3 regions of the Streptococcus sp. OMI870 genome follow, and region 2 is predicted to be linked to each of the others. Evidence: predicted binding sites of a transcription regulator. Region 2 holds the regulator's gene; each other region holds the start of a gene.
The links. Region 2 encodes Rex, which represses fermentation and respiration genes when NADH is low (regulators of the CRP and FNR family bind a similar motif). Its sites were predicted from a motif close to TTGTGAANTANTTCACAA; they were not measured.

Region 1: QM968_RS04880 (2,3-butanediol dehydrogenase) is a predicted target of Rex. The motif match lies at 4,032-4,049, and genes of this name have one in related genera.
Region 3: QM968_RS00630 (formate/nitrite transporter family protein) is a predicted target of Rex. The motif match lies at 3,482-3,499, and genes of this name have one in related genera.

The regions. Positions count from the first base shown of each region.
Region 1 is NZ_JASHGM010000002.1:152,057-161,963, reverse strand. It holds gene QM968_RS04905 (glycosyltransferase) at 1-190, shown strand, start outside; gene gatC (Asp-tRNA(Asn)/Glu-tRNA(Gln) amidotransferase subunit GatC) at 310-612, shown strand; gene gatA (Asp-tRNA(Asn)/Glu-tRNA(Gln) amidotransferase subunit GatA) at 612-2,078, shown strand; gene gatB (Asp-tRNA(Asn)/Glu-tRNA(Gln) amidotransferase subunit GatB) at 2,078-3,520, shown strand; gene QM968_RS04885 (hypothetical protein) at 3,619-3,999, shown strand; gene QM968_RS04880 (2,3-butanediol dehydrogenase) at 4,108-5,148, shown strand; gene QM968_RS04875 (pullulanase) at 5,321-9,019, shown strand; gene QM968_RS04870 (DMT family transporter) at 9,131-9,907, shown strand, end outside.
Region 2 is NZ_JASHGM010000001.1:240,191-250,097, forward strand. It holds gene QM968_RS01155 (RluA family pseudouridine synthase) at 1-870, opposite strand, end outside; gene QM968_RS01160 (NAD kinase) at 867-1,685, opposite strand; gene QM968_RS01165 (GTP pyrophosphokinase family protein) at 1,669-2,340, opposite strand; gene QM968_RS01170 (CYTH domain-containing protein) at 2,436-2,993, shown strand; gene QM968_RS01175 (ribose-phosphate diphosphokinase) at 3,066-4,022, shown strand; gene QM968_RS01180 (cysteine desulfurase family protein) at 4,032-5,144, shown strand; gene QM968_RS01185 (DUF1831 domain-containing protein) at 5,154-5,501, shown strand; gene QM968_RS01190 (DUF4649 family protein) at 5,503-5,718, shown strand; gene QM968_RS01195 (redox-sensing transcriptional repressor Rex) at 5,849-6,496, shown strand; gene radC (RadC family protein) at 6,554-7,237, opposite strand; gene QM968_RS01205 (hypothetical protein) at 7,292-7,570, opposite strand; gene QM968_RS01210 (class A sortase) at 7,752-8,495, opposite strand; gene gyrA (DNA gyrase subunit A) at 8,509-9,907, opposite strand, start outside.
Region 3 is NZ_JASHGM010000001.1:124,023-133,929, forward strand. It holds gene QM968_RS00610 (dihydrofolate reductase) at 1-459, shown strand, start outside; gene clpX (ATP-dependent Clp protease ATP-binding subunit ClpX) at 668-1,900, shown strand; gene yihA (ribosome biogenesis GTP-binding protein YihA/YsxC) at 1,912-2,514, shown strand; gene QM968_RS00625 (glucosaminidase domain-containing protein) at 2,662-3,363, shown strand; gene QM968_RS00630 (formate/nitrite transporter family protein) at 3,529-4,326, shown strand; ribosomal protein L10 leader region at 4,388-4,522, shown strand; gene rplJ (50S ribosomal protein L10) at 4,561-5,061, shown strand; gene rplL (50S ribosomal protein L7/L12) at 5,138-5,506, shown strand; gene QM968_RS00645 (hypothetical protein) at 5,757-6,200, shown strand; gene QM968_RS00650 (hypothetical protein) at 6,348-6,800, shown strand; gene QM968_RS00655 (ABC transporter ATP-binding protein) at 6,980-8,719, shown strand; gene QM968_RS00660 (ABC transporter ATP-binding protein) at 8,733-9,907, shown strand, end outside.

The DNA.
Region 1 (9,907 bases), on a different contig from region 2:
TGGGCAGAGGCCAGAAGAAGAGTTGGTCAAAGAACTAGCAGACAAGCTGGTGCAACTCTTTAATAGGGATCTAGCACCATTTCATCAGGCTTCTTATGACCTAGCTTCCTGCTACCTCAAAACGAAGGTCCAAGAAGTTTGGAAGCAGATGCTAATAGAGATGGGCCAATTGGACAGAAAAGAAATGTAAAACGAAGAATCTGTAGCGACAAAAAAGTCCTGCAGATTTTTTCTAAGGCAAGCAAATTAGGCTAAATTATGGTAAAATAGAGGGTATTGAAAAATCATCATTTCACGAAAGGAAGCAAGATGAAAATTACGCAAGAAGAGGTAACCCACGTTGCCAATCTTTCAAAATTGAAATTCTCTCCAGAAGAGACAGCTGAGTTTGCGACAACCTTGTCGAAGATTGTCGACATGGTGGAATTGTTGGAAGAAGTGGACACAACAGGTGTTGCCCCAACAACGACTATGGCGGATCGTAAGACCGTATTGCGTCCGGATGTCGCTGAAAAAGGCACTGACCGCGACCGTTTGTTTAAAAATGTACCTGAAAAAGACAATTACTACATCAAGGTGCCAGCTATCCTAGAAGATGGAGGAGATGCCTAATGTCATTCAACCATAAAACCATTGAAGAGTTGCACGACCTCCTTGTCTCTAAGGAAATTTCAGCAACGGAATTGACACAAGCGACGCTTGACGATATCAAGGTGCGTGAAGAAGCCGTCAATGCCTTTGTAACGGTGGCCGAAGAAGCTGCCCTTGCACAAGCTAAGGCCATTGATGAAAAAGGAATCGATGCAGACAACCTGCTGTCAGGAATTCCACTCGCTGTCAAAGACAATATCTCAACAGATGGTATCTTGACGACTGCGGCATCAAAAATGCTCTACAACTACGAGCCAATCTTTGATGCGACAGCTGTTGCCAATGCGAAAGCCAAAGATATGATTGTCATCGGGAAGACCAACATGGACGAGTTTGCCATGGGTGGATCTGGTGAAACTTCATACTATGGACCAACCAAGAATGCATGGGACCACAGCAAGGTTCCTGGTGGATCTTCTAGTGGTTCAGCAGCTGCTGTAGCTTCAGGGCAAGTCCGTTTGTCCCTCGGTTCAGATACAGGTGGTTCTATTCGCCAGCCTGCGGCCTTCAACGGAATCGTCGGTCTCAAACCAACTTATGGAACAGTTTCTCGTTTCGGTCTCATTGCCTTTGGTAGCTCACTCGACCAAATTGGACCGTTTGCTCCAACCGTTAAGGAAAATGCGCTCTTGCTCAATGTCATTGCCAGTGCAGATGACAAGGATTCGACTTCTGCACCTGTTCGTGTAGCAGACTTTACTTCTAAAATCGGTCAAGATATTAAAGGTATGAAGATTGCCCTTCCGAAGGAATACCTCGGGGAAGGGATCGACCCAGAAGTCAAAGAAACCATCCTAAACGCTGCTAACCACTTTGAAAAATTGGGAGCAACTGTCGAAGAAGTTAGCCTGCCACATTCTAAATACGGGGTTGCCGTTTACTACATCATTGCTTCTTCAGAAGCCTCTTCAAACTTGCAACGTTTTGATGGGATTCGTTATGGTTTCCGTGCCGAAGATGCTAAAAACTTGGATGATATCTACGTGAACACTCGTAGCCAAGGCTTTGGTGATGAGGTCAAACGTCGGATCATGCTGGGAACCTTTAGTTTGTCATCTGGTTACTACGATGCTTACTACAAGAAAGCTGGTCAAGTCCGGACCCTCATTATCCAAGACTTCGAAAAAGTCTTTGCAGATTACGACCTCATTCTTGGTCCAACAGCTCCAAGTGTGGCCTTTGATTTGGATTCGCTCAATCATGATCCGGTTGCCATGTACTTGGCTGACCTCTTGACCATTCCAGTTAACTTGGCAGGTCTTCCAGGAATTTCAATCCCTGCAGGTTTTGCGCAAGGTCTTCCAGTTGGTTTGCAGTTGATTGGTCCGAAATATTCGGAAGAGACCATCTACCAAGCTGCAGCTGCCTTTGAAGCAACGACGGATTACCACAAGCAACAACCCCTTATTTTCGGAGGTGACAATTAATGAACTTTGAAACAGTCATCGGACTTGAAGTCCACGTTGAATTGAATACAAACTCAAAAATTTTCTCACCAACCTCTGCCCACTTTGGGAACGAGCAAAATGCCAATACCAATGTGATCGACTGGTCTTTCCCAGGGGTGCTTCCTGTCTTGAACAAGGGTGTTGTGGACGCTGGTATTAAGGCTGCTTTGGCCCTGAATATGGATATCCACCAGCACATGCACTTTGACCGTAAGAACTATTTCTACCCTGATAATCCAAAAGCTTACCAAATTTCGCAATTTGATGAGCCTATCGGTTACAATGGGTGGATTGAAGTGCAACTAGAAGACGGCTCAACTAAGAAAATCGGGATTGAACGGGCCCACTTGGAAGAAGATGCTGGTAAGAACACCCATGGAACAGACGGCTTCTCTTATGTAGACCTTAACCGTCAAGGGGTGCCATTGATCGAAATCGTATCTGAAGCAGACATGCGTTCTCCTGAAGAAGCCTACGCTTATTTGACAGCTCTCAAAGAAGTCATCCAATACACAGGTATTTCTGACGTCAAGATGGAAGAAGGATCGATGCGGGTCGATGCCAACATTTCCCTTCGCCCCTACGGTCAAGAGGAATTTGGTACCAAGACGGAGTTGAAAAACTTGAACTCTTTCTCAAACGTCCGTAAAGGTCTTGAATACGAAGTGGAGCGTCAAGCAAAAATTTTGCGTTCAGGTGGGATTATTCGTCAAGAAACACGCCGTTATGATGAGGCCAACAAGAGCACGATTCTTATGCGGGTAAAAGAAGGGGCAGCGGATTACCGTTACTTCCCAGAACCAGACCTTCCCTTGTTTGAAATCTCAGATGAGTGGATCGAAGAAATGCGCACAGAGTTGCCTGAGTTTCCAAAAGACCGCCGTGCTCGCTACGTGGCGGAGCTTGGCTTGTCAGACTATGATGCCAATCAATTGACAGCTACTAAAGTCACATCTGACTTCTTTGAAGCAGCCGTAGCCCTTGGCGGAGACGCTAAACAAGTGTCAAACTGGCTCCAAGGTGAAGTGGCGCAATTCTTGAATGCTGAAGGAAAAACACTAGAAGAAATCCAATTGACACCAGAAAACTTGGTCGAAATGATTGCCATCATCGAAGATGGAACCATCTCATCTAAGATTGCTAAGAAAGTCTTCGTTCACTTAGCGAAAAACGGTGGCGGTGCGCGTGAATACGTCGAAAAAGCTGGATTGGTACAGATTTCAGATCCGGAAGTCTTGATCCCTATCATCCACCAAGTCTTCGCAGACAATGAAGCAGCCGTAGCTGACTTCAAGTCAGGGAAGCGGAATGCGGACAAGGCCTTTACCGGCTTCCTCATGAAAGCAACCAAAGGCCAAGCCAACCCACAAGTAGCCCTCAAGTTACTTGCCCAAGAATTGGCGAAGTTGAAAGAAGAGTAATAGAGAAAAACTAGCCGAGAGGTTGGTTTTTTCTATCCATAAAATTGTGTTAGAATAGGAAAGACCATTACATATCAACTAGCATTAGGAGAAGTTAAATGAACAAATTTTTAAGAGCCTTATTTGTCCTAGTTATCATCGCCATGTCTGGAGCCATTATTTTTCAGCTCTTCTTTCCATCCTATATGGGAAGTCATTCAGGATATGGTGTTTCTGTCGGTTGGCAGCGAGAGATTGGGATTTGGAATGTGGCAGTTCTTGTGATTCTCATTGCTGTCAATCTCAAATATGATTGGTTCTATCTTCGAACGGTACTATTGGCCTTGATCATTGGTGGGCTTGGGATTGGGACCAATCATTTATTTGCTTATCTCAACTATCATTTGCCAGTAAATGCTATTGGAGCTTTTGAAAATTATCTTCTTGTTCTGGGCTGGATTGTCGGTTGGAAATTAGAGTCATCTCGGACCGATAATTAAGATATTAACTGTCTGTTTCTTCTTGACAAAGTTTGTGAAAAGGTTTACAATATGGTTGTCGGGTTTCCTGAAAGGGAATTGCAATTCATGGAAAAATAGGAGAATCATATGGAAACAATGAAAGCTGCTCGCTGGCATGGCAAGAAGGACGTTCGTATCGAGGAAGTGGAAGTCCCTAAAGTACAACCTCATCAAGTAAAGGTTGCGGTCAAATTCACGGGAATCTGTGGAACAGACTTGCATGAATACTTGGATGGGCCAATCTTCATTCCAACAGAAGAGCATGTTTATTCTGGTCAAAAAGCACCCGTTACCCTCGGTCACGAGTTTGCTGGAGAAATTGTTGAGGTTGGAAGCGATGTGACTCGTGTCAAAGTTGGGGATCGTGTGACGATTGAACCAATTTTGGCAAAACATAACTTAATCGGTGACTACAACCTTGATCCAAACTTGAACTTTGTTGGTTTAGCAGCAGATGGTGGTTTTGCGAAGTATTGTGTGCTTGATGGTGATCTTGTGCATGTGATTCCAGATAGCTTGAGCTATGAACAAGCTGCGCTTACAGAACCTGCAGCTGTGGCTGTTTATGCCGTTCGTCAATCTGCATTGAAAACTGGGGATACAGCCGTTATCTTTGGCTTGGGTCCAATCGGTCTTTTGATTGTTGAAGCCCTTCGTGCAGCAGGAGCATCAAAAATCTATGCGGTTGAATTATCTCCTGAACGCCAAGCAAAAGCGGAAGAATTGGGAGCAATCGTTGTTCGCCCAGAAGAAGGAGAAACAATCGTCGAAGCCATCCATCGTTTAACAGGTGGTGGAGCAGATGTTTCTTATGAAGTTACTGGGGTTCCAGTTGTTTTAGGTCAAGCCCTTGCAGCTGTTCATAAGGCAGGGGAATGTATGGTCGTATCTATCTGGGAACGTGAAGCGAGCATCAATCCAAATGAATTCGCTATCCAAGAAAAATCTCTTAAAGGAATTATTGCCTACCGTCATATCTTCCCTAAAGTGTTGGAACTGATGGAACAAGGTTATTTCTCTGCTGAGAAATTAGTGACCAAGAAAATTAAATTGGAAAATATCGTTGAAGAAGGATTTGTTGAATTAACACAAGATAAAGCCCAAATCAAGATTTTGGTTGAGCCATAATTCACCATCTAAACGGAATTAGACCAGTCCATGTGGACTGGTTTTTTTATGATCTTCATTGCTTCCAAAAAAGATAAAAGGGAGGTATGATTTTTTACGAAAACGCTTGCATAAATAATTTTTCCATGCTATACTGGTTGAACACTAATCATTTTAAGGAGATAGAATAGATATGAAACAGAATTCTTCTGTGACAGGCGATAAACAAGTCGTCTATGCGATTCGTCGGTTGAAAAATGGTGTTGGTTCGGTGGCGATTGCGACAAGCCTAGCCCTATTAACAGCCTTTGCTGGTCCGGTCAGTGCGGATGAGGTAGTCAATACCCCCGCATCAGCTTCAGAGGTGCTGACAGCCCCTTCTAATGAAGCAAGCACTTCTTCATCTGATGGGAAAGTAGCTGCGAACACTGAGACAAGTGAAACCCCAAAAGTGGCGGATGAAAGTGTCACAACGCCTGAAAATGTAAGCGCACTCACTGAAGGAGTGGCAACTCAGAAGGCTGAGAAGGCAGAGGAGCCAATTGCTGATCAGACTATCCGAATTCACGTGAAAAAGCTACCAGAAGAAAACAAGGAAACGCAAGGTCTCTGGACCTGGGATGATGTTGAAAAACCATCGGAAAACTGGCCGACAGGTGCCCAATCCTTTAAGGACGCTAAGACGGATGACTACGGCTATTACCTAGATGTCAAGCTCAAAAATGAGCAGGCGAAAAAGATTAGCTTCCTTATCAACAATGTTAAAGGGGACAATATCACAGGCGACAAGTCCATTGAATTGCTCTCGCCAAAAATGAATGAAGCTTGGTTGGACGACAAATTTAAAGTCTATTCTTATCAGCCTCAAGCAGAGGGGACTGTCAGAGTGAATTATTACCGGACAGATGGCAACTATGACAAAAAATCTCTCTGGTATTGGGGAGATGTAGAGAATCCGAGCAGTGCTGCTTGGCCGGATGGGACAGATTTTACAGCGATAGGGAAATATGGTCGTTACATCGATATCCCCCTAAAGGAAGCTGCAAAAGAATTTGGTTTCTTACTATTGGACGAAAGCAAGTCTGGAGACGATGTGAAAATTCGACAAGAAGATTATAAATTTGCTGATTTGAAGAACCACAGCCAAATTTTCTTACGAGACGATGATCCGACTGTTTACACTAACCCATACTATGTCAACGATATCCGTATGACGGGTGCTCAACATGTCGGAAAAGAAAAAATTGAGGCCAGCTTCTCGACTTTGGCAGGAGCACAGAAAGAGGAGTTGCTCAAGCGGACCAAGATCACAGATGCTCAGGGAAATCCTGTCACCATCTCAGACCTTCTTTTAGATGAAGCAGGGAAGAAAGTAACCTATACAGGGGATTTCTCTCAGGTTGATCAATCCTATACGGTTCAATACGACAATGACCGCTTCACAACCAAAATGAACTGGCGCCTCAAGGATGAAGCTTATAGCTATGATGGAACTCTCGGAGCTCATCTTCATGAAGCTGGGAAAAAAGTGGATCTCACCCTCTGGTCACCAAGTGCAGATAAAGTATCCGTAGTCGTCTACGATAAGAATGATTCTGAAAAACTAGTTGGTCGTGTGGCTTTAGAAAAAGGGGAGAGAGGTACTTGGAAGCAGACCCTTTCTGCTGATTCAGGACTGGATATCCAAGATTATACGGGCTATTTCTACCAGTATGAAATTGAACGCCAAGGGAAAACCTTCACAGTCCTTGATCCTTATGCCAAATCGTTAGCAGCTTGGAACAGTGAATTGGCCAAGACAGATGATGTCCATAAGGTAGCTAAAGCAGCCTTTGTAGATCCAAGTAAATTAGGTCCGAGTGACTTAACCTATGCGTCCATTCCAAACTTCAAGAAACGGGAAGATGCCATCATCTATGAAGCCCATGTCCGCGACTTCACTTCTGATCCGGCTTTGGCGTCAGAGCTTAAGAGCCAGTTTGGGACCTTTGCTTCCTTTGTTGAAAAATTGGATTACCTCAAAGATCTTGGTGTAACGCACGTTCAACTTTTACCAGTTCTGTCTTATTACCATGTCAATGAATTAAAAAATAGCGAGCGCTTGTTAGAGTATGCATCAAGCAATAGCAACTACAACTGGGGCTATGATCCACAGAACTACTTCGCCTTGTCAGGGATGTATTCAACAGATCCAAGCAATCCTCAAAAACGGATTGAAGAATTCAAGAATTTGGTCAATGAAATCCACAAACGTGGAATGGGAGTGGTACTAGACGTTGTCTATAACCACACAGCTAACGTGGACATCTTTGAGGATATCGAGCCGAATTACTATCATTTCATGGATGCGGACGGTACGCCCCGGACAAGCTTTGGTGGTGGACGCTTGGGAACAACCCACTACATGTCCAAACGGGTCTTGGTTGATTCGATCAAGTATTTAGTGGATACATATAAGGTGGATGGTTTCCGATTTGACATGATGGGAGACCACGATGCAGCCTCTATCGAAGAAGCTTACAAGGCAGCCCGGGCTCTGAATCCAAATCTCATCATGTTGGGAGAAGGCTGGGTGACCTATGCAGGTGATGAAAACAGCCCGGTACAACCAGCTGACCAATCCTGGATGAAGAAAACAGATACCGTTGCAGTATTCTCGGATGATGTTCGAAACAATCTAAAATCTGGCTATCCAAATGAGGGACAACCTGCCTTTATCACCAATGGAAAACGGAAAATTGCGACTATCTTTAAGAATCTCATCGCACAACCAACCAACTTTGAGGCAGATAGTCCAGGTGATGTTATCCAATACATTGCAGCCCATGATAACTTGACCCTCTTTGATATTATCGCTCAGTCTATCAAGAAGGATCCAAGCATTCCAGCAAATAATGCAGAGATTCATCGTCGCTTGCGTCTCGGAAATCTGCTTGTCTTGACAGCTCAAGGAACACCTTTCCTTCATTCTGGTCAAGAATATGGTCGGACCAAGCAGTTCAAGGATCCAGCTTACCGCACGCCTGTTTCCGATGACAAGGTTCCGAACAAATCTCATTTGTTGGTCGATGAAAATGGAAAACCATTTGACTACCCTTACTTTATCCATGATTCCTATGACTCAAGTGATGCCATCAACCACTTTGATTGGGAAAAAGCAACCAATGAAGACCTCTATCCAGAGAATACACGCTCTCGGGCCTTCACCAAAGGGTTAATTGCCCTTCGTAAGTCAACAGATGCCTTCCGGATGGATAATATGGATGAAGTGAAGAGTCGCGTCAAGCTCTTGACGATTCCAGGTGAGAATGGTGTGGAAGAAGAGGATCAGGTGATTGGCTACCAAATCACTGCAAGCAATGGGGAAGTATACTTGGTGTTGGTCAATGCAGATACTAAGGCGCGTGACTTTGCTCTAGGAACTGACCTAGAACGCTTTAGAAATGCGGATGTTCTAGTGGATGGGGAACGCGCAGGTATTAGCAATCTAACTGATCCAAAAGGAATCTCTTGGACAGAAAAAGGACTTCGACTGGATGCTTTGACAGCAACTGTCTTGCGTTTGTCTACTAAGGAAGAAGCTGAAAATCCAGCACTTTCGGATCGACCTGAATACCATACACCGGCAACTCCATCTCCAGACAAAGTCCTTCCTTCACAAACTGCTAAACCGACGCCACAACTCCTTGCTCAAAAGAAAGAGGAGACAGAAGTTCAAGCTTTAGCTCCTCATCCTGACTCCGGGTCAGTTGAACATGGAGAAGAAACAAGTCCTACTCGCTTGCTTCCTGCAACAGGAGAAACCAGCTCCAACCTTACTAGTCTGGCTGGGCTTCTTCTCTTAGGCAGTCTCGGATTTGGAATGAAAAAGAAGGGGAGAAAAGAAGATTAAAATCTTCTATATTGGGCCTTAAAAATACTTTTTAAAACCTACAGTAAATCAGCCCATTTGGGCTGATTTTTATGTTACAATTAGGATGTAAAAAATATTTGTGGAGGCAGTATGTCTACAACTCTAAAAGGGACTCTGATTACTTTAATAGCGGGAATTGCTTGGGGACTATCCGGAGTTAGCGGGCAATATTTAATGGTTCATGGATTTTCGGCTATTGGGTTAACAAATCTTCGTTTGCTGTTTTCTGGTATTATCCTCATTATTCTTTCCTACGTTGCAGACAAGGAGAAGTTTTTGGCCTTTGTCAAAGATAAATCTTCCTACCTTCCCCTCCTTGTTTTTGCCTTTTTAGGATTGTTATTGACTCAGCTGACCTATTTAGAGGCGATTGCTGAATCCAATGCTGGGACAGCTACGGTGTTACAGTATCTCTGTCCAGTGGGAATTTTAGCCTATACCTGTGTCAAGGATAGGGTGGCCCCTACACTAGCGGAAGTAGTTTCGATGCTTTTAGCGATTGGAGGCACATTCTTAATTGCAACACATGGTCAGCTCAACCACCTGGCCATCAATCCCAAAGGTTTAGCTTGGGGAGTGGTGTCTGCCTTTGCCTATGCCCTTTATATCATTCTACCTCTGAACTTGATTCAAAAATGGGGAAGTATGCTGGTGATTGGAGTTGGGATGACTATTCCAGGAATCCTAATGCTCCCTTTTAGTGGCCTTCTCTCTTCTTCTGGAAACTACAGACTCGATACCTGGATGGCCCTTTTTGGCTTGGTGGTTATTGGGACGATTTTTGCCTATACAGCTTTTTTGAAAGGCACCTCTTTGGTCGGAGCCGTTAAAGGAAGTTTGCTGGCTTCCTTTGAGCCTATTTCGGCA
Region 2 (9,907 bases):
TAATACAGCTTGAAAATCGGGAGGCAGAGGACTTTCTATGACCAACTCCTCCCCTAAAAATGGATGATAATAAGATAAACGGTGACAATGGAGAGCCTGACGCTCGATGCCATCTTCTAAACTCCCACCATAAAGATCATCCCCTAACAGTGGAAAACCAATATGGGAAAAATGAACCCGAATTTGATGGGTCCGACCTGTGTGCAACTGGATATCTACCAGATGAATCTTGCCAAAAGATTGAACGACTTGGTAGCTAGTATGGGCATATTTACCACCCTTAGCGACCTTTCGAGTAATAATCGAATCTTCATCACGCGCAATGGGGGCAATAATCTCTCCAACTGGATCTAACTGGCCATCTCCCTTAATCAAGGCATAGTAGCGTTTCTGAATGGTCTTGGCCTGTAATTGCTTATCTAAACGAGCATGAGCATAACCGTGTTTGGCAAAGAGCATAACGCCACTCGTATCCTTATCCAAGCGCGTAACAATATGTACCTGCTGATTCTCATATCCCTGTTTTACATAATAGCCCTTCACAATGTTTGCCAAGGTATTGGAATGAATCGCACTTGGAATCGAGGCGATGCCAAAGGGTTTGTTTAAGACCAAAAAATGATCATCTTCAAACAAAATATCCAAAGGACGATCCAGGGGTTTTAAAGTTTCAAAACTTTCTTCTGCTGGAATATCAATGATCAAGTGATCGCCAATATCTAACAAATAAACAGCGTTTTCTGGCCGACCATTGACAAGGATCTGGCCACCACGAAACTTGATCTTGGCTAAGAGCCCCTTAGAAACCTCGTGCTTTTTCAAGAAAGTCTTGACCTTGACATGCTCATCGACAATGAATTCAAATCTCATTCCCGATCATCTCCGATAAAGGCATCCTTGACCCGATTCCAGAAGCTGGTATGACTAGAACTAGCCACAAAATTGATCTTATGGTTGTCAATCTGGTACTCCACCTTTGCTATATTTCGATAGGAATAAGTTGAATTGTCAACAGAGATAATGTGGAAGCCAGGTCTCGTCGGTGTAATCTCAATCTTATCCTTTTTAGGGACAATAACCGAAGAACCCAAAGTCCGATAGACACGATTGTTGAGACTGGCAATCTCTGCAATCTGCAATGCCTCAATGGTTGGGTGAAGAACGGCTCCTCCCAAGGATTTATTATAAGCCGTACTTCCTGTGGGAGTCGAAACGGTAATTCCGTCTCCTCTGAAGCGCTCAAAATCCACTCCATTAATCGTGAGATCAGCAACCATGGTCCGGTCGCTTCTCTTAATCGTTGCTTCGTTCAAGGCTCTCATGGTACGGGTTTCACCATTGTCGAACGTTAACTTGACATTCAAAATAGGGTAGGAAACTTTAGCCCCGGTATCATACTTTAAATTCTCAACTAGCTTATCGATCTCACTATCCAAGTAATCCGTATAGAATCCTAAGTGTCCAGTATGGACGCCAATAAAGCGAACCCGATCCAACTGGTGTTCATACTTGTGAAAAGCCGATAGCAACATCCCATCTCCACCAATGGAAATCACAATATCCGGATGCTTTTCCGTCAAAATAAAATTATTTTTCCGAAGTTTGTAGCGCAATTGCTGAAAAACCTCTTCGCTTTGACGCTTGCGATTGCGAATAATGGATACTTTTTTACCTGTAGTCTTCATCTGTGTCATCACTATTTCCAACGCCATCATTTAACTTACGATGAAGTGGATCAAACAGGGCTTGAGCCTCCTGAATCGCATCCCGAATCGCTCCCATCTCTTCATCCAAGAGATAGGCCAGGTTTGCAGTCGTCTCTAAGCGTTTTTTGATCTCGTCTGGAAAGTCTCCTTTATATTTATAATTGAGCGAGTGTTCAATCGTTGCCCAAAAATTCATGGACAAGGTCCGAATTTGAATCTCTGCTAAGATTGTCTCATTACCATCAATGGTATCGACCGGATACTCTACCACAACGTGGTAACTCCGGTAACCACTTGATTTCTTGTGGCGAATGTAATCTCTCTCTTGGACCACGCGCATGTCCTGCCGTTGTCTCAAAACTTCTAGAATCTCTTCGACATCGTCTACGAACTGGACCATGATGCGAAGACCTGCAATATCCTGCATATCCTGCGCCAGATTTTCTTCAGAGATATTTCTTCGGATCATCTTTTCTCGGATGCTCTCGATCGGTTTGACACGGCCAGTGACAAACTCAATTGGAGAATGCTTTTGTTGCTTACGATATTGTTTACGAATCCCACGCAGTTTGATTTTTAATTCCCCAACTGCTTGGATATAAGGGTCTAAGAAGTTTTCCCAATCAATTGCCATCCTACCACCTTGTAATCTGAACCATTTTTGTATACAATAAACACATCTCTTATTATATCATGAATCGCTTTCGAAAAAAAGCAAAGGACTATAAAATGAATCATTTAGAAATTGAATACAAAACCTTGCTAGACAAGGACGAATACCAATCCCTCCTTCCACTTTTTACAGATACAGAATTGGTTGTCCAAACCAACCACTATATCGACACACCAGACCAGCTCATCCGCCAAGAAAAAATGGCCTTACGGGTTCGTACCTTCACCAATCAGGCGGAATTGACTCTCAAAGTCCCAGAAACAGTTGGCCATTTTGAATACAATCAAAATCTAAGTCAAGAAGAAACCAAAGCCATCCTTCAGAATAAAGAGTTTCCTGATGGAGAAATCAAAAACCTCTTGGAGTCAAAAGGAATCCCAGTTGAACAACTTGTTGTCTGGGGAAGCCTGACAACAGAACGATTCGAAAAAGAAACAGCTGCAGGCTTGGTGGCACTCGACCACAGTCTATATCTAGACACTGAAGACTATGAGTTGGAAATTGAGGTGGAAACTGCTGAACAGGAAGAAAATTTTCATCAGTTCATTTCAGACCATGGAATCGTCTACAAGGCTGCAAAAAATAAAATAGCTAGATTAGCGGAAAGATTGTAAAATAGCTGAAATTATCGCAAATTTTTGCTAAAATAGTGCTAAGATTAAAAATCTAAATGAGGTTAGAATCACATGTCAGATAAAAAAAATATGAAACTCTTCTCTCTCAATTCAAACCCAGAGATTGCGCAAAAAATCGCGGATCATGCTGGGGTTCCACTTGGGAAAATTTCATCCCGTCAGTTCTCAGATGGGGAAATCCAAGTCAATATTGAAGAGAGTGTTCGTGGATATGATATTTATATCATCCAATCAACCAGTTTCCCTGTCAACAATCACTTGATGGAACTGTTAATCATGGTCGATGCTTGCCAGCGGGCTAGTGCGAATACTGTCAATGTGGTCATGCCTTATTTTGGTTATGCTCGTCAAGACCGAACTGCTGCTCCTCGCGAACCAATTACAGCTAAACTCGTTGCAAACATGTTGGTCAAAGCTGGGGTAGATCGCGTCGTAACACTAGATCTCCATGCAGTGCAAGTTCAAGGTTTCTTTGATATTGCCGTGGATAACCTCTTTACCATTCCACTCTTTGCAGAGCACTACATTAACAAAGGCCTGACAGGTCCAGATGTCGTAGTCGTGAGTCCTAAAAACTCTGGAGTTAAACGTGCTCGTAGTTTGGCTGAATATCTTGATGCTCCAATCGCGATTATTGATTATGAACAAGATGATGCTAATCGTGATTATGGCTATATCATCGGAGATGTCAAAGATAAAAAAGCCATCTTGATTGACGATATCCTCAATACTGGGAAAACTTTCTCAGAAGCTGCGAAAATCGTTGAACGCGAAGGCGCTACTGAGATTTATGCTGTTTCAAGTCATGGCTTGTTTGTAAAAGGCGCTCTTGAACTACTAGACCAAGCTCCAATCAAGGAAATCTTGGTAACGGATTCTGTTGCTCCAAATGGACCAACTCCTAAAAACATTAACTATCTGACAGCTAGCGAACTAATCGCTGAAGCTATTGTTCGCATTCAAGAAAGAAAACCTGTTAGTCCTCTATTTGCCTACCATAAGAAATAAGGTCTGAATGTGATATATTTTGATAATGCCGCAACAACCCCCCTGCTTCCAGAAGTTATCTCCAAGATGACGGAAACGATGGCTTCCACATTTGGAAATCCATCCAGTCTTCATGCTCATGGACGAATGGCTAGTAAGCTCCTCCGAGAGTCTCGTGAGCAAATTGCTCAGTCTCTCCATACCCTTCCAAATCGTATTTTCTTTACTTCTGGGGGATCAGAAAGCAATAATACTGTTATTAAAGGCTATTGCTTGAAACACCAGGCAGATGGCAAACACATCATTACGACCGCTTTGGAACACCATGCTGTTTTAGAACCCATTGAATACCTTGTGGATCGTTTCGGATTTGAAGTCACGATCGTTCAACCAAGAGAAGGGCGTATTCAAGCAAGTGATATCAAAGCAGCACTTAGACCAGATACCATTCTCGTCTCTACCATGTTTGCCAATAACGAAACTGGGGATCTCTTGCCAATTAAGCAAATTGGAGAACTGTTAGAAGATCATCCAGCTGCCTTTCATGTCGATGCTGTCCAAGCAATCGGAAAGCTTCCTGTCTATCCTGAAGAGTTTGGAATCGATTTTCTCAGTGCTTCTGCTCATAAATTCCATGGTCCCAAGGGAGTTGGCTTTCTTTATGCTTCTATCCCTGATTTTGACAACCTCTTACATGGTGGGGATCAAGAAAGCAAGATGAGAGCTAGTACCGAAAATCTTATTTCCGTTGCTGGAATGGCGACAGCTCTCCAAGAAGCTACCCTTCATCAAGAAGAAAATTTCCACCAGGTTCAAAAACTAGGTCAGGAATTGCTCAATGGGTTAGCTGATTACAACTACTACTTAAATGCGAGTGATCATCATCTTCCCTTCGTATGGAACCTTGGTTTTCCAGGGGTGCAAAATGATGTCTTACTGATGAGACTGGATTTAGCTGGTATTTCCGTATCCACTGGTTCTGCTTGTACTGCTGGTACCGTGCAACCCAGCCATGTTCTTGAGGCCCTTTACGGAAAAGATAGTTCACGCTTAAAAGAATCCCTTCGAATTAGTTTTTCAGAACTCAATACTTTAGAGGAGGTTCAAGACTTCCTCGCAAAACTAAAAGAAATTTTATCATAGGAGAATTATATGGCATTTGAAACAAGTGTCTCATTGAAAGACTGCAAATATACCTATAGTCTACATCCCAACGTTAAGAAATATACCCTTCGTGACAATACCTTTGCAGTCACAAAAGTTGGTAATTACGAGTTAAATCGTTTGCTTGAAGCTGTTCCAAACAGCGGGGAAGGTTTCTTGTTAAAAATCATCTTCAACAAAGATCTGACTGGATTTAAAATCAATATTACAGACAAGTCTGGACTTCGCCTGGTTAATATCTTTAAAAATCCAGAGAATGATATCATTCAACAAAAATTCTATTTCTTAATGGATAGTCTCGTAGAGAGAGAAATTTTTAACAAAACTGAGGCCTAATATGGTAACCCTAACTTATATCGATGCTTATCAAGTGGAACGGACCATTACCTACTCCAACCTTGCAGCCTGCATTCTAGCTTTTTCGGGCTGTGTAACCTTACCAGACAATTATAAGATCGTATCGATTACATACAAGGGAGATTCCCTCCCCTATACTGGACGTGTCGATGGTCTTTACGCTTTTTTGAAAAAGATAGAACAAGCTGAAAACTAAGCTGATGCTGATGGACCTCTCCACCGCCATCAGCTTTTTTCTTTCCATAAAAATATTTTTGAAAAATCATTGTAGATAGTTGATTTTTTCACAATCTTTCTATACAATAAGAGGGAAAGGTTGTGATATTGTGAAACATGATAAAAATACTCCAATTCCACGTGCAACAGCAAGACGCTTATCGCTCTACTACCGGATTTTTAAACGGTTTAATTCTGAAAAAATTGAGCGCGCCAATTCCAAACAAATTGCTGATGCGATAGGGATTGACTCTGCTACCGTTCGCCGAGATTTTTCCTATTTCGGGGAATTGGGAAGACGGGGATTTGGTTACGACGTAAAAAAACTAATGAACTTCTTTGCAGATCTTTTGAATGACAATGCGATTACCAATGTTGCTATCATTGGGATCGGAAATATGGGGAGTGCCCTCCTCAACTATCGTTTCCATGAGCGCAATAAAATGAAAATTGTCATGGCATTTGATTTAGATGATCATGAATTGATTAATACTAAGAGTAAAGATGGTATTCCTATTTTTGGTATTTCAACCATTAAAGAAAAACTCAAACAAGAAGGGATTAAAACAGCTATCCTAACGGTTCCAAGTGTCAAGGCTCAAGAAGTTGCAAACCTCTTGGTAGAAGCTGGTATCAAAGGCATTCTAAGCTTTTCACCAGTACATTTGACAGTTCCTAAAGACGTCGTCGTTCAATATGTCGACCTTACTAGTGAATTACAGACACTTCTTTATTTCATGCGTAAAAATGAAGAATAAAGATCAGCATTAAAACAATAACAACTAAAGGGTTGGAACAGCTAGTTCCAACCCTTTTTAAACTAAATAATCCGTCTCTTCTCGATAACTATAATAGTCATCTTCGGATACAATTAAGTGATCCAATAAGGTTAAGCCCATCAACTCACAGGCCTCTAGAACGCGATGCGTTACTTCATCATCATTCTTGCTGGGAAATACAGCACCAGACGGATGGTTATGCGCTAAGATAATGGAGGTTGCCATGTGTTTCAGTGCATAATGTAGGATTTCTCGTGGTTCTGCAATACTCCGATTTACCGTTCCAATAAAAATGGTCTGTTGATGAATAATTTCATTCTGTGTATTCAGATAGAGGGCAACCAGGTGCTCCTGCTTCTTATGGCCGATTTCTTGTTGAATTTTATGGGCCAGTTTTTGACTGCTCATGATTTGTTCAGAACTCATTAATTCATCTTTATGAATCCTCCGACCAAACTCAAAAACAGCCTGAAGTTCGATGGCCTTAACACGACCAATTCCAGAGATTTCTTGGAGTTCTTCCAAAGTCAATTGCCCCAATTCCTTTAAACTAGTGACTGAACTTAAAAGACCTTGTGCAATCTCGTAAACACTCTGTTGTTTATTGCCAGTCCGTAAGAGAATAGATAGCAATTCCTGATGACTCAACTTCTCCACACCTTCAGAAATCAAACGTTCTCTGGGAAGTAAAGATGGTTCAATAAATGAAATGTCGTACATAATTTCCTCCTCACCTATTAATTCGTAATAAAATGAGAAAATGACGACTTTTCATTATTTACAAGCGATTTCTTGTTTCAAATTGTCTAACACTAAGACTTCATCCTTATTGAAACGAATCTGGTAACCCGTTTGAACTTGTTCTAACTCCTTCAAAAATTGTTGAATTTCACATCGAATCAAGTACTCCTGACTCTGAGGAATCGCCTCTAGTGCTTGGTAGACTTGCTCTACTTCGTAGATGCCTTTCGTAATTAATCCGTTTCGCGGAAAATCATTTACTAAGAGATTGTAGAAATGATGCAAGAGATGATAAATTCGCTCTTTCGTCACTACTCTACCTCCTTATCATACTCTTTCTAATCCTATTATATACTGTAATTCCCTCTATATTATGACAACTTCCTTACATTATATTACCAATCTCTTACAATTTTACAAGAATGCTTCTTCCTTCACAAAGTTCTAGCCATATACATAAAGCCCAGGCATTACTGCCTTGGGCTTTATTTTTTTATAGTTGCATTTGATTATAGGACTTGCTAAATGAATCCAGGATCTCTTTTGGAGCTTTGTCGTAGTCAACAGAAGTTTCCAAATTTCCTTTTACAATCGTACGATAAGTTGCTGCCGCATCCTCACAGGTCACCAGTGTAATTTCATTAACACCTTCACGGTCTTGAATGACATCGACACGGTCTGGTGTCACTGTCTCCACAGAGGAAATCACATAGGTATAGATTTTTTCTTTATCTGTGATGTAGATCTTCATACCAGCTTTGGCTTTCTCTAACGGTGAAAACAACATGGCATTTGCTCCAGTTAAGCCAAATACGTGGTGACTAGCGAGAGAGTAATTCCCTTGTCCCATGACTTGAGTTTCCTTCATGGTACCCGCTCCATAGTAGAGCGCGACATTTTCCAGTCCTTTAAAAATTGGAAGGTTCATATTCAATTCAGGAATCGAAATCCCCCCGATTACAGGAAGCTGTTGAGCCTGCCATTGGGCATTGATAACAGCTTCCGTTGAGAGCGACTCAACATCTTGGAAATCAAAGCTCGTCTTCACTTCTTTATTCTTATCAATGGTCTTTTTGTCGACCTTGCTAACCTGGTATTGGTTGGTATGCCATACCATGATCATATTTCGGATCGGAGCATTGAAAATCAAGAGAAGTGAGAGAATAATCAAGAGTGTTGCAACGATATTGATAAGAGTATTACGTAAACTCTTTTTCTTTTTTCTTTTGCGTGACATGCTGTCCCCTTATCTATTCGTTTTCTTCCACTACTTCTTCATCCTTTTCATCAGGTTGCACCGTTGTAAAGGTCACAATTTTAGCATCCTGATCAAGTCGCATCACTTTCACTCCCTGAGTGGAACGACCTGTCTGAGAAATGTTGGCTACACCCGTCCGGATCATGACCCCAGTATCAGTAATGATCATCAGGTCTTCATCTCCTTTAACAGTTAAAAGACCAGCTAATGCACCATTTTTCTCTGTAATATTGGCTGTCTTGATTCCTTTACCGCCACGGCCTTTAGTTGGGTATTCGCTCGCTATGGTGCGTTTTCCATAACCTTTTTCGGTAATAATCAATACTTCATCCTGATCGGTGACGACACTTGCACCAACAACCTTGTCACCTTCGCGGAGATTAACCCCACGTACCCCTGTGGCAGAGCGTCCCATATTACGTACAACAGATTCGTTAAAGCGGACAGAATAACCATACTTGGTACCAATAATAACGTCTGTATTTCCGTCTGTAAGGAAGACGTTGATCAATTCATCCTCGTCTCGTAGGTTCAAGGCTTTCAACCCATTTTGACGGATATTAGAAAATTCTGCTACATTGGTCCGTTTCACCAAACCTTGTCGAGTCGTAAAGAAGAGATAGGCTTCATCACTTCGGTCTTGCTCAACATTGATAATGGTTTGTATGGACTCTCCATCGTCCAATTTCAACAGGTTAACAATCGGTAGACCCTTGGCTGTTCGACCATATTCGGGAATCTCATAGCCTTTTAGACGATAGACACGCCCTTTATTAGTAAAGAAGAGCAAGTGATCATGGGTGCTTGTAGAAACTAATTCACGAACAAAGTCATCATCCTTGACTCCTGTACCTTGAACCCCACGACCACCACGTTTTTGAGCAGTAAATTCAGCTTGATCCAAGCGTTTAATGTACCCTTTGTTGGACAGGGTAATCAAGACGTCTGTTTCTTCAATCAAGTCCTCATCTTCAAGAGAAAGAACTTCTCCAACCATCAATTCTGTGCGACGAGGATCACCAAACTTGCGTTTGACTTCTTCCAATTCTTCCTTGATGATTGCAGCCACACGCTCTGGTTTTGCTAAAATATCCGTCAAATCAGCAATCAAGGCAACCAAATCATCGTATTCGCTTTGGATCTTGTCGCGTTCCAAACCAGTCAAACGACGAAGACGCATATCCAAAATAGCCTGGCTTTGGCGTTCAGAGAGTTTGAATTTAGACATCAATTCAGCTTGGGCTTCCGCGTCAGTCTGACTATTGCGGATAATCCGGATAACTTCATCGATGTGATCAAGAGCGATTAAGAGACCTTCCAAGATATGCGCACGAGCTTCCGCCTTCTCTTTATCAAAGATGGTCCGACGAGTCACTACTTCTTTTTGGTGC
Region 3 (9,907 bases), 120 kb from region 2:
AAAGACCAAGTGATGCCTTGGCATCTGCCAGCAGAGCTTCAGCATTTCAAAGAAACAACCATGGGGCAAGCGATTCTCATGGGAAGAGTGACCTTTGATGGAATGAAAAAGCGGGTTTTACCGGGGCGGACCAGCATTATCTTAACCCAAGATCAGGCTTATGATCCTGAAAATGACGCTGTACTTGTTATGCACAGTAAAGAAGAGGTTTTAGACTGGTATCGAAACCAGGACAAGAATCTTTACATTATTGGGGGGAGTCAGATTTTAAGGCTCTTTTCTGATCAGTTAGAAGAGTTGATCCAGACCATGATTCATGCAACTATTGATGGAGACGCATTGGCACCAAAATTTGAAGAGAGTCACTATGAAAGAGTCCGTCAAGTTCCCCATTTAAAAGATGAGAAAAATTCATACGATTTCACGGTCAACTATTACAAGAGAAAGGATTTAGACTAATGGAGCGAAGTGTCTTTGGTTTTTTTACAGCTGTCCTATGTGTCATCTGTTTGATTTGCGCCTTACAAACCTTTCGTAAAAAACGGTTTGGCCTCGCTATTTTATTCTTACTAAATGCTTTTACCAATCTTGTGAATTCCATTCACGCCTTTTACATGACCTTATTTTAAACTAAATAGAAACAGAAAATGACAGAAAGAGGAAATACATGCCAACGAATCAAAATAATGATATGATGGTTTATTGTTCATTTTGCGGAAAGAGCCAAGATGAAGTCCAAAAAATCATTGCAGGAAACAATGCGTTTATCTGTAATGAATGTGTAGAGTTAGCTCAAGAAATCATCCGGGAGGAGCTTGCTGAAGAAGTCCTTGCTGACCTTAGTGAAGTTCCAAAACCAATCGAATTGCTCAATATCTTGAACCACTATGTCATCGGTCAAGATCGTGCAAAACGTGCCCTTGCTGTAGCGGTATACAACCACTACAAACGCATTAACTTCCATGATACGCGCGAAGACGAGACAGATGTTGAATTGCAAAAATCAAACATCCTCATGATTGGACCTACTGGTTCGGGTAAGACTTTCTTGGCCCAAACCTTAGCACGTAGCTTGAATGTCCCATTTGCTATTGCTGATGCAACAGCCTTGACAGAAGCCGGTTATGTGGGTGAAGACGTTGAAAATATTCTCTTGAAACTTCTTCAAGCAGCTGATTTCAATATCGAGCGCGCAGAACGAGGCATCATCTACGTCGATGAAATTGATAAGATTGCTAAGAAAAGTGAAAATATCTCTATTACACGTGACGTCTCTGGTGAAGGAGTGCAACAAGCTCTCTTGAAGATCATCGAAGGAACTGTCGCTAGTGTACCACCTCAAGGTGGACGCAAACACCCTCAACAAGAGATGATTCAAGTGGATACCAAGAACATCCTCTTTATCGTAGGTGGGGCTTTTGATGGGATCGAAGAAATTGTTAAGCAACGTCTCGGTGAGAAAGTCATCGGTTTCGGTAAGAATAACAAAGCCATCGATGAATCCAGCTCTTACATGCAAGAAATTGTTGCAGAAGATATTCAAAAATTCGGTATTATCCCAGAATTGATTGGTCGTCTTCCAGTCTTTGCAGCTCTTGAACAATTGACAGTTGAGGATCTTGTCCGTATTCTAAAAGAGCCACGCAATGCCTTGGTAAAACAATACCAAACCTTGCTCTCTTATGACAATGTTGAATTGGAATTCGATGATGAAGCCCTTCAAGAGATTGCTAATAAAGCAATCGAAAGAAAAACAGGAGCTCGTGGGCTTCGCTCGATTATCGAAGAAACCATGATGGATGTCATGTTTGAAATTCCTAGTCAAGAAGATGTCAAACTTGTCCGAATCACAAAAGAAGCTGTTGACGGAACAGAAAAACCAGTTCTTGAAACAGCATAGAAAGATTAAATATGGAAATAAACACACATAATGCGGATATTCTCTTAAGCGCTGCGAATAAGAGTCATTATCCTCAAGATGAGATTCCAGAAGTTGCACTTGCCGGTCGCTCAAATGTCGGCAAGTCTTCTTTTATCAATACTCTCTTAAATCGAAAGAATCTTGCTAGAACCTCTGGTAAACCAGGTAAAACTCAGTTGTTAAACTTCTTCAATATCGATGATAAATTACGCTTAGTGGATGTACCTGGTTATGGCTATGCACGTGTCTCTAAAAAAGAACGGGAGAAGTGGGGACGCATGATTGAAGAATACCTGACCAGCCGTGAAAATCTAAAAGCCGTTGTCAGTCTGGTCGATTTTCGTCATGAACCTTCTGCAGATGATATTCAGATGTATGAATTTTTAAAATACTATGAAATCCCTGTGATCTTGGTAGCAACCAAGGCGGATAAAATTCCACGCGGAAAATGGAACAAGCAAGAATCCATTATCAAGAAAAAATTAGAATTTGATCCATCTGATGACTTTATCATCTTTTCTTCAGTAACTAGAGAAGGTTTAGAGAAGTCTTGGGATGCAATCCTAGAAAAGGCATTTTACGAAATAAATTGAAATGACATGAAAATGTCATTTTTGTTTTGGATTTATCTCGCAATTGTAATACAAGTGTAATAAAAATACCTTGTTTTCTTTCTTTTATATGGTATAATTTCTATAAAGATAAAAGATGATAAAAATTTATTGGAGATAAATTGAATTATGAAAAGAAAAATACGGAATAAAACGAAAATATTTGGGGTGCTTGTTTCAGTTCTAGCAGTTGGAACATTTGCAGCTGCTATGAGCGAGCATGTAACTTCCGTTGGAGCGAATGATGGTACTTATCAGGGTTATTCTGATCCTAACGAAGCCTTTATTTCACAAATTGGAGAGTCTGCTCGTCAGCTTGGACAAGAAAATGACCTTTATGCTTCTGTTATGATTGCGCAAGCCCTTTTAGAAAGTGGGGCAGGACAGTCTGGACTTTCTTCCTACCCACATTACAACCTTTTTGGTATTAAAGGTAGTTATGCAGGTCAATCCGCTGTTATGCAAACCTGGGAAGATGACGGCGCTGGAAATGCTTATACCATTAATGACGCCTTCCGTTCATATCCATCCTACTATGAATCTTTACAAGACTATGTAGCTGTTTTAAAACAAGGCCATTTTGCAGGAGCTTGGAAAAGCAATACATCTAGTTATCAAGATGCAACAGCAGCTTTGACGGGTGTTTATGCGACAGATACAAGCTACTATGCAAAATTAAACAATATCATTGAAACCTATAATTTGACTCAATATGATTCTCCAAACGTTCAAGGTGGTATTACAGGTACAGTTTATAATCCTTATCGCCAACAGTTCACTTCTCAAGAAATCCTCAATTTGGATATCGCGTGGGCTAACCGTTTGTACTAATATAAAAGAAAAGCAGGCAGGTGCCTGTTTTTTTATTTTTTGGTTTTATTGATTTAAATCGAATATTTTTTTGCTACTTTTTCCTTGAAAGCCTTTTCAGATTTTTTTATCTATGATATAATGAATTAGTTCACAAAACTAAAATTTTTAATCAAGGAGATTCAGATGGGAGAATCAAATTTTGTTCTTAAGGTAGAAGCAGCATGTCAGAAGAAGGAAGAATTGTATACGGCTTCTAAAGCTCGTTATGCTGTTCGCTCCATGTTTGCGGGTGCGTTTTTGACAATGAGTACTGCAGTAGGGATTGTGGGGGCAGATCTTCTCAACACTTTCTTGCCAGGTTCTGGTCGTTTCTTATTCCCATTTATTTTTGCCTGGGGATTGGTTTATTTACTATTCTTAAATAGTGAGTTAACGACTTCCAATATGATGTACCTGACAGCTGGTGTTTATTTAAAGAAGATTAATTGGAAGAAAGCTTTAGAAATTTTACTCTATTGTACATTCTTTAACCTAGTCGGTGCTTTGTTTCTGGCTTTCCTCTTTGGACAGACAAGTGCATTTGCAAATCTAAATCCAAAAGGGTTCCTTGGATCGGTTGTTGAGATGAAGCTTCAACGTTCGAATCAATTGGTTTTCTTCGAGGGAGTTATTGCAAACATCTTTGTTAACGTAGCGATTTTGTCCTACCTTTTCTTTAAAGACGAAACAGCAAAAGTTCTTTTGGCTTTGTCAGCTATTTATATGTTTGTATTTCTTACAAATGAACACATCGCGGCAAACTTTGCTTCTTTCTCACTAGCTACTTTTAATTCCATATCTAAAGATTTGCCTCACTTAGAGTTCTTCAATGTTCTTCGTCATTATGCTGTTACCTTTGTTGGTAACTGGGTAGGAGGAGGAGTGATCATGGGCTTGGCCTATGCATGGCTCAATCGTACAAAGACTATCTATAAGGATTAAAAAATTTTAAAAAAGTTTGCAAAAATACTTGCATTCTTTTTTTTTATGTGATAAACTAATTAACGGTTTGAAAAAACTGCCTAAGACAGTAGGGGAGCTCGACTCATAAAAATCCTACCGAGGACAAAACGTATCAATGAAAAGAAGCGTATTGTACTTTCGTGTCTAGGTTTGGGCGCGTTTTTCTTTTGGAAAAATTCCCCAAGCAAAATAATTACGGAGGTGAACACACTAATGAGTGAAGCAATTATTGCTAAAAAAGCGGAACTAGTTGACGTAGTAGCCGAAAAGATGAAAGCTGCTGCATCAATCGTCGTTGTAGATTCTCGCGGTTTGACAGTTGAGCAAGATACAGTTCTCCGTCGCAACCTTCGCGAAAGCGAAGTTGAGTTTAAAGTTATTAAAAACTCAATCTTGCGTCGTGCAGCTGAAAAAGCTGGACTTGAAGATCTTGCATCTGTGTTTGTTGGACCATCTGCTGTAGCATTTTCTAACGAAGATGTTATTGCACCAGCGAAAATCTTGAACGATTTTTCTAAAACTGCTGACGCACTTGAAATCAAGGGTGGTGCAATCGAAGGCGCTGTCGCATCAAAAGAAGAGATCCTTGCTCTTGCAACTCTTCCAAACCGCGAAGGACTTCTTTCTATGCTCCTTTCTGTACTTCAAGCGCCAGTGCGCAACGTTGCTCTTGCAGTCAAAGCGGTTGCAGACAACAAAGAAGACGCAGCTTAATTCTAAGCTACGCAGCGTAGCCTAGCTACAAAAAACAAAAACATAAAATATAAAAACTTATTTGGAGGAAATAACAATGGCATTGAACATTGAAAACATTATTGCTGAAATTAAAGAAGCTTCAATCCTTGAATTGAACGACCTTGTAAAAGCTATCGAAGAAGAATTTGGTGTAACTGCAGCTGCTCCTGTAGCTGTTGCTGCAGCTGGTGCTGCTGACGCTGGTGCTGCTAAAGATTCATTCGATATCGAATTGACATCTGCAGGCGACAAGAAAGTCGGCGTTATCAAAGTTGTACGTGAAATCACAGGTCTTGGTCTTAAAGAAGCTAAAGAACTTGTTGATGGAGCACCTGGCGTTATCAAAGAAGGTGTTGCTACAGCTGAAGCTGAAGAAATCAAAGCTAAATTGGAAGAAGCTGGAGCTTCAGTTACTCTTAAATAATCGAGTTTCCAATCAAAATGAAAACCGAGGTTTAGGCCTCGGTTTTTTTGTCGTTGAAAATAATGATGATAGAATGTGAATAGATTGCTTTTATAAAGCTAACATGTGTAGCTCTCTTTATTTTCTCTCAACCCTACTAAATAGTGCAGTTTTAATGATGTTACAATCATTTTACATTTAATTTATTCCCTTGAGATGTTTCTGATTTGTTGCTATAATGGCTATAAATCATATCATGAAGGAGAAGATGATGAAAAATTTTAAACGTCTTTTGTTAGCTGTTGTAGCTGTCTTTGCAGCCGTCCTTTTGGTAGCTTGTGGCGCTAAAAGCGATAATGGGACATATGTGTTTGAGCCTACTAAGGATGAAATCAAAGATATTATGCCAAGTGAATTTCAATCTTTGATAGGTGATAATTACTCATTCACTATTTCGATTACAATCAATGATAAGAAAGGTGAGATGAAAGTAGACACGAATGCAGGTGGTCAAAATGTTAATCAAGTGATTGAGTTGGAAGTAGACCAAAAAGCTAAAACACTTGTCTCAGAAAATGAGTATGGAAAAGCGGAAATTACTTATCAAGTTTCAGGAAATGTGTTAACGATTAAGGATGTGAAGAATTCTTTGATGGGTGACACAGACATGTTTAATAACTACATGAAAATTGCTAAGTTCAAAAAAGTTAAATAAGCAATCAGGGCGGGATTTAAATTCCGCCTTATTCTATTTCTTTGTTGATACAAGAAATATTACAAGAATATGACATTTATAAACTTTCATTGCGGTGGATTGGAAATGTTGCTATAATAGGGATATTCTAACTAAAAAGGAGAAGTTATGAAAAACTTTAAACGCATTCTTTTAGCTTTTGTTGCCGTTTTTGCAGCAGTTCTTTTAGTCGCTTGTAGTAGCAAGAGTGATAATGGGACTTATGTCTATAAACCTGCAAAATCTGAAGTGAAGGAAATTCTTGGAGAACAAGGGGTAACAGACTCATCTGTAGAAGCCTTGCTTGATCAAGTTAAATTAGAAGTTTCTGTTACTATCAAAGATAAAAAAGGTAGCATTAGCATCAAAGGTGAAGCTTTGGGGAATAAGATGGACCAATCTTATGAAGTAAAAGTAGACCAAAAAGCTAAAACATTCCAAGCTAAAACAGGTGAAGGTGAAAAGATTAAATATAAGGTTTCAGGCGACGTATTTACCTTTGATTTATCTGATCAAGATAGCTCAGATAGTGCAGCTACTTTAGAAATGTTCAAAAACGCTAAATTTAAACGCACTAAATAAAGCAAGTAAAGAGCAGGGAGAACCTGTTCTTTTCCTTTACTTTTGGGTAGGGTTTGGTATAATGAATGTGACTACAGATGGGATTGGGGCAGGATTAAATTTTGCTTAAAATTTATTCGGCCTCGCTCCCTCTTTTCTGTGTGCTTAGGGATATAATTTATGAAAAAGGAGAGTTGCCTATGCTTTATATTTGGTCTTACTTGAAAAAGTATCCCAAGTGGCTAGCCCTGAATTTATTTTCAGCGGTTCTTTTTGTCGTTGTCAATTTGGGATTGCCAACGATCCTAGCTCGGATGATTGACGAAGGAATTAATCCGCGTGATGTAGATCGGCTGTATTTCTGGGGTTGGATCATGTTTGTGATCATCTTGCTAGGGATCTTGGGACGGATTGTCTTGTCATATGCAGTAGGAAAGCTGACTACTACCATGGTACGGGACATGCGCAATGATCTCTATGCAAAACTACAGGAGTATTCCCATCGCGAGTATGAACAGATCGGGGTCTCATCCTTAGTCACTCGGATCACCTCGGATGCATTTGTCTTGATGCAATTTACCGATTCTATGTTGAAGATGGGGGTTATTACACCCTTGATGATGGCTTCAAGTATCCTCTTGATTCTGACAACCAGCCCTTCTCTAGCGTGGATTGTAGCCGTATCGGTTCCCTTCCTTGCGGTCGTTGTATGGTATGTGGCGGTGAATACACGTCCCCTTTCTGAGAAGCAACAAAAGACCTTGGACCGGCTGAATCAGTTTGCTCGGGAGAATTTAACTGGACTTCGAGTGATTCGTGCCTTTGCTCGGGAGGATTTCCAGGAAGATAAATTTGCGGCTGAAAATGACGTCTACGCAGAAAACTCAAATAAGCTCTTTAAATTAACCGGTTTAACAGAACCTCTATTTGTACAGATCATTATTGCTATGATTGTGGCGATTGTATGGTTTGCTTTGGATCCTCTTCATGATGGCAGTTTGAAAATTGGGGATCTGGTTGCTTTTATCGAGTATAGTTTCCACGCGCTTCTGTCCTTCCTTTTCCTAGCCAATCTCTTCACCATGTATCCTCGTACAGCGGTTTCTAGCCGTCGTCTCAAGGAAGTCATGGATATGCCCATTTCGATTGATCCCAATGAAAATGGTGTGACAGAAACAGCAACACATGGCTATTTGGAATTCGACAATGTGACCTTTGCCTATCCAGGTGAGACAGAGAGTCCGGTTCTGCACAATATTTCCTTTAAAGCGAAACCAGGTGAAACCATCGCCTTTATCGGTTCGACCGGTTCAGGGAAGTCTTCACTTGTGCAATTGATTCCGCGATTCTACGATGTCACTCTTGGTAAGATTTTGGTCGACGGTGTGGATGTACGTGATTACAATCTCAAGGCCCTTCGTCAAAAGATTGGCTTTATTCCACAAAAGGCTCTGCTCTTTACAGGGACCATTGCAGAGAATCTTCGCTACGGAAAAGAAGATGCATCTGTGCAAGAGTTGGAAAAAGCAGCTGATATCTCTCAAGCTAAAGAATTTATAGATAGTCGGGAGGATCGTTTCGACACGCATCTAGCAGAAGGCGGAAGTAACCTATCAGGAGGGCAAAAACAACGCTTGTCCATTGCCCGTGCTGTCGTCAAACATCCGGATGTCTTTATCTTTGATGATTCCTTCTCTGCTTTGGACTACAAGACGGATGCCACCTTGCGCAAGCGTTTGAAAGAAGTGACAGGAGATGCAACAGTCTTGATCGTTGCCCAACGCGTGGGCACCATCATGGATGCAGATCAAATTATTGTCTTGGATCAAGGTGAAATCGTAGGTCGAGGAAAGCACCAAGAGTTGATGGAAAGCAATGAAATCTATCGCGAAATTGCTAATTCCCAGCTAAATAGTAGCCCATCCCTCACGGAAGAATAGAAAGGAGAAGCAAATGAAACAAGAACAAAATAGTTTTAGTCGACTATGGACCTATTTGAAAGCTTATCGATTTGAAGTTTGCTTGTCCATTTTTCTAAAAATCATCAGTGTGGTCATGAGTGTCGTAGAACCTTTTGTTTTAGGGCTTGCGATTACAGAATTGACTCAAAATCTCTTGGAAATGGCTAATGGAGTACCTGGAGCTAGTCTGAATGCTACTTATATTGCGATCATTATGACGCTGTATTTGATTCGTGGAGTCTTTTACGAATTAGGTTCTTATTATTCCAACTATTTCATGACCAATGCTGTTCAAAAAACAATTCAGGATATGAGAAATGACTTATCTCATAAAATCAATCGGCTTCCTGTGTCGTATTTTGACCGTCATCAGTTCGGGGACCTCCTAGGGCGTTTTACTAGCGACGTCGAAACAGTCTCCAATGCCCTGCAGCAATCTTTTTTGCAGATTGTTAATGCCGTCTTTACCTTGCTTTTTGTCATCGGCATGGTGCTCTATTTGAACCTTCAATTGGGCTTGGTGGTGATTCTATCAATTCCAATCACCTACTTGAGTGCCCGTTATATTATGAAGAAATCACAGCCTTACTTCAAGCAGCAAGCAGATGTTCTAGGAGCTATGAACGGTTTTGTCCAAGAGAATTTGACAGGCTTTAACGTCCTCAAGCTCTATGTACGAGAAGAATCTTCACAAGAAGAATTTCATGCGATTACCCAGCATTTACAAAAGGTTGGTTTCAAGGCTAATTTCATTTCAGGTTTGATGATGCCAGTTCTGAATGGAATATCCGATTTGACCTACTTGGTGGTCGCTTTAATGGGAGGTCTGCAAGTATTGGCTGGCCGCTTGACGGTCGGGAATATGCAGGCTTTCGTTCAATATGTCTGGCAGATCAATCAACCCATTCAAAATTTAACCCAGTTAGCTGGTCAGCTACAAAGTGCCAAATCATCGCTGGATCGGATTTTCCAAGTCATGGATGAACCGGATGAAGAAGAGGTCACAGAGGCTCTTAGTGAAGATTTGACTGGTCAAGTGAGCTTTAAAAATGTGGATTTCCAATATGTAGCGGGCAAACCTTTGATTCGTGATTTCAATTTAGAGGTCAAACCGGGTGAAATGGTGGCCATTGTTGGACCAACCGGTGCTGGGAAAACAACCCTCAT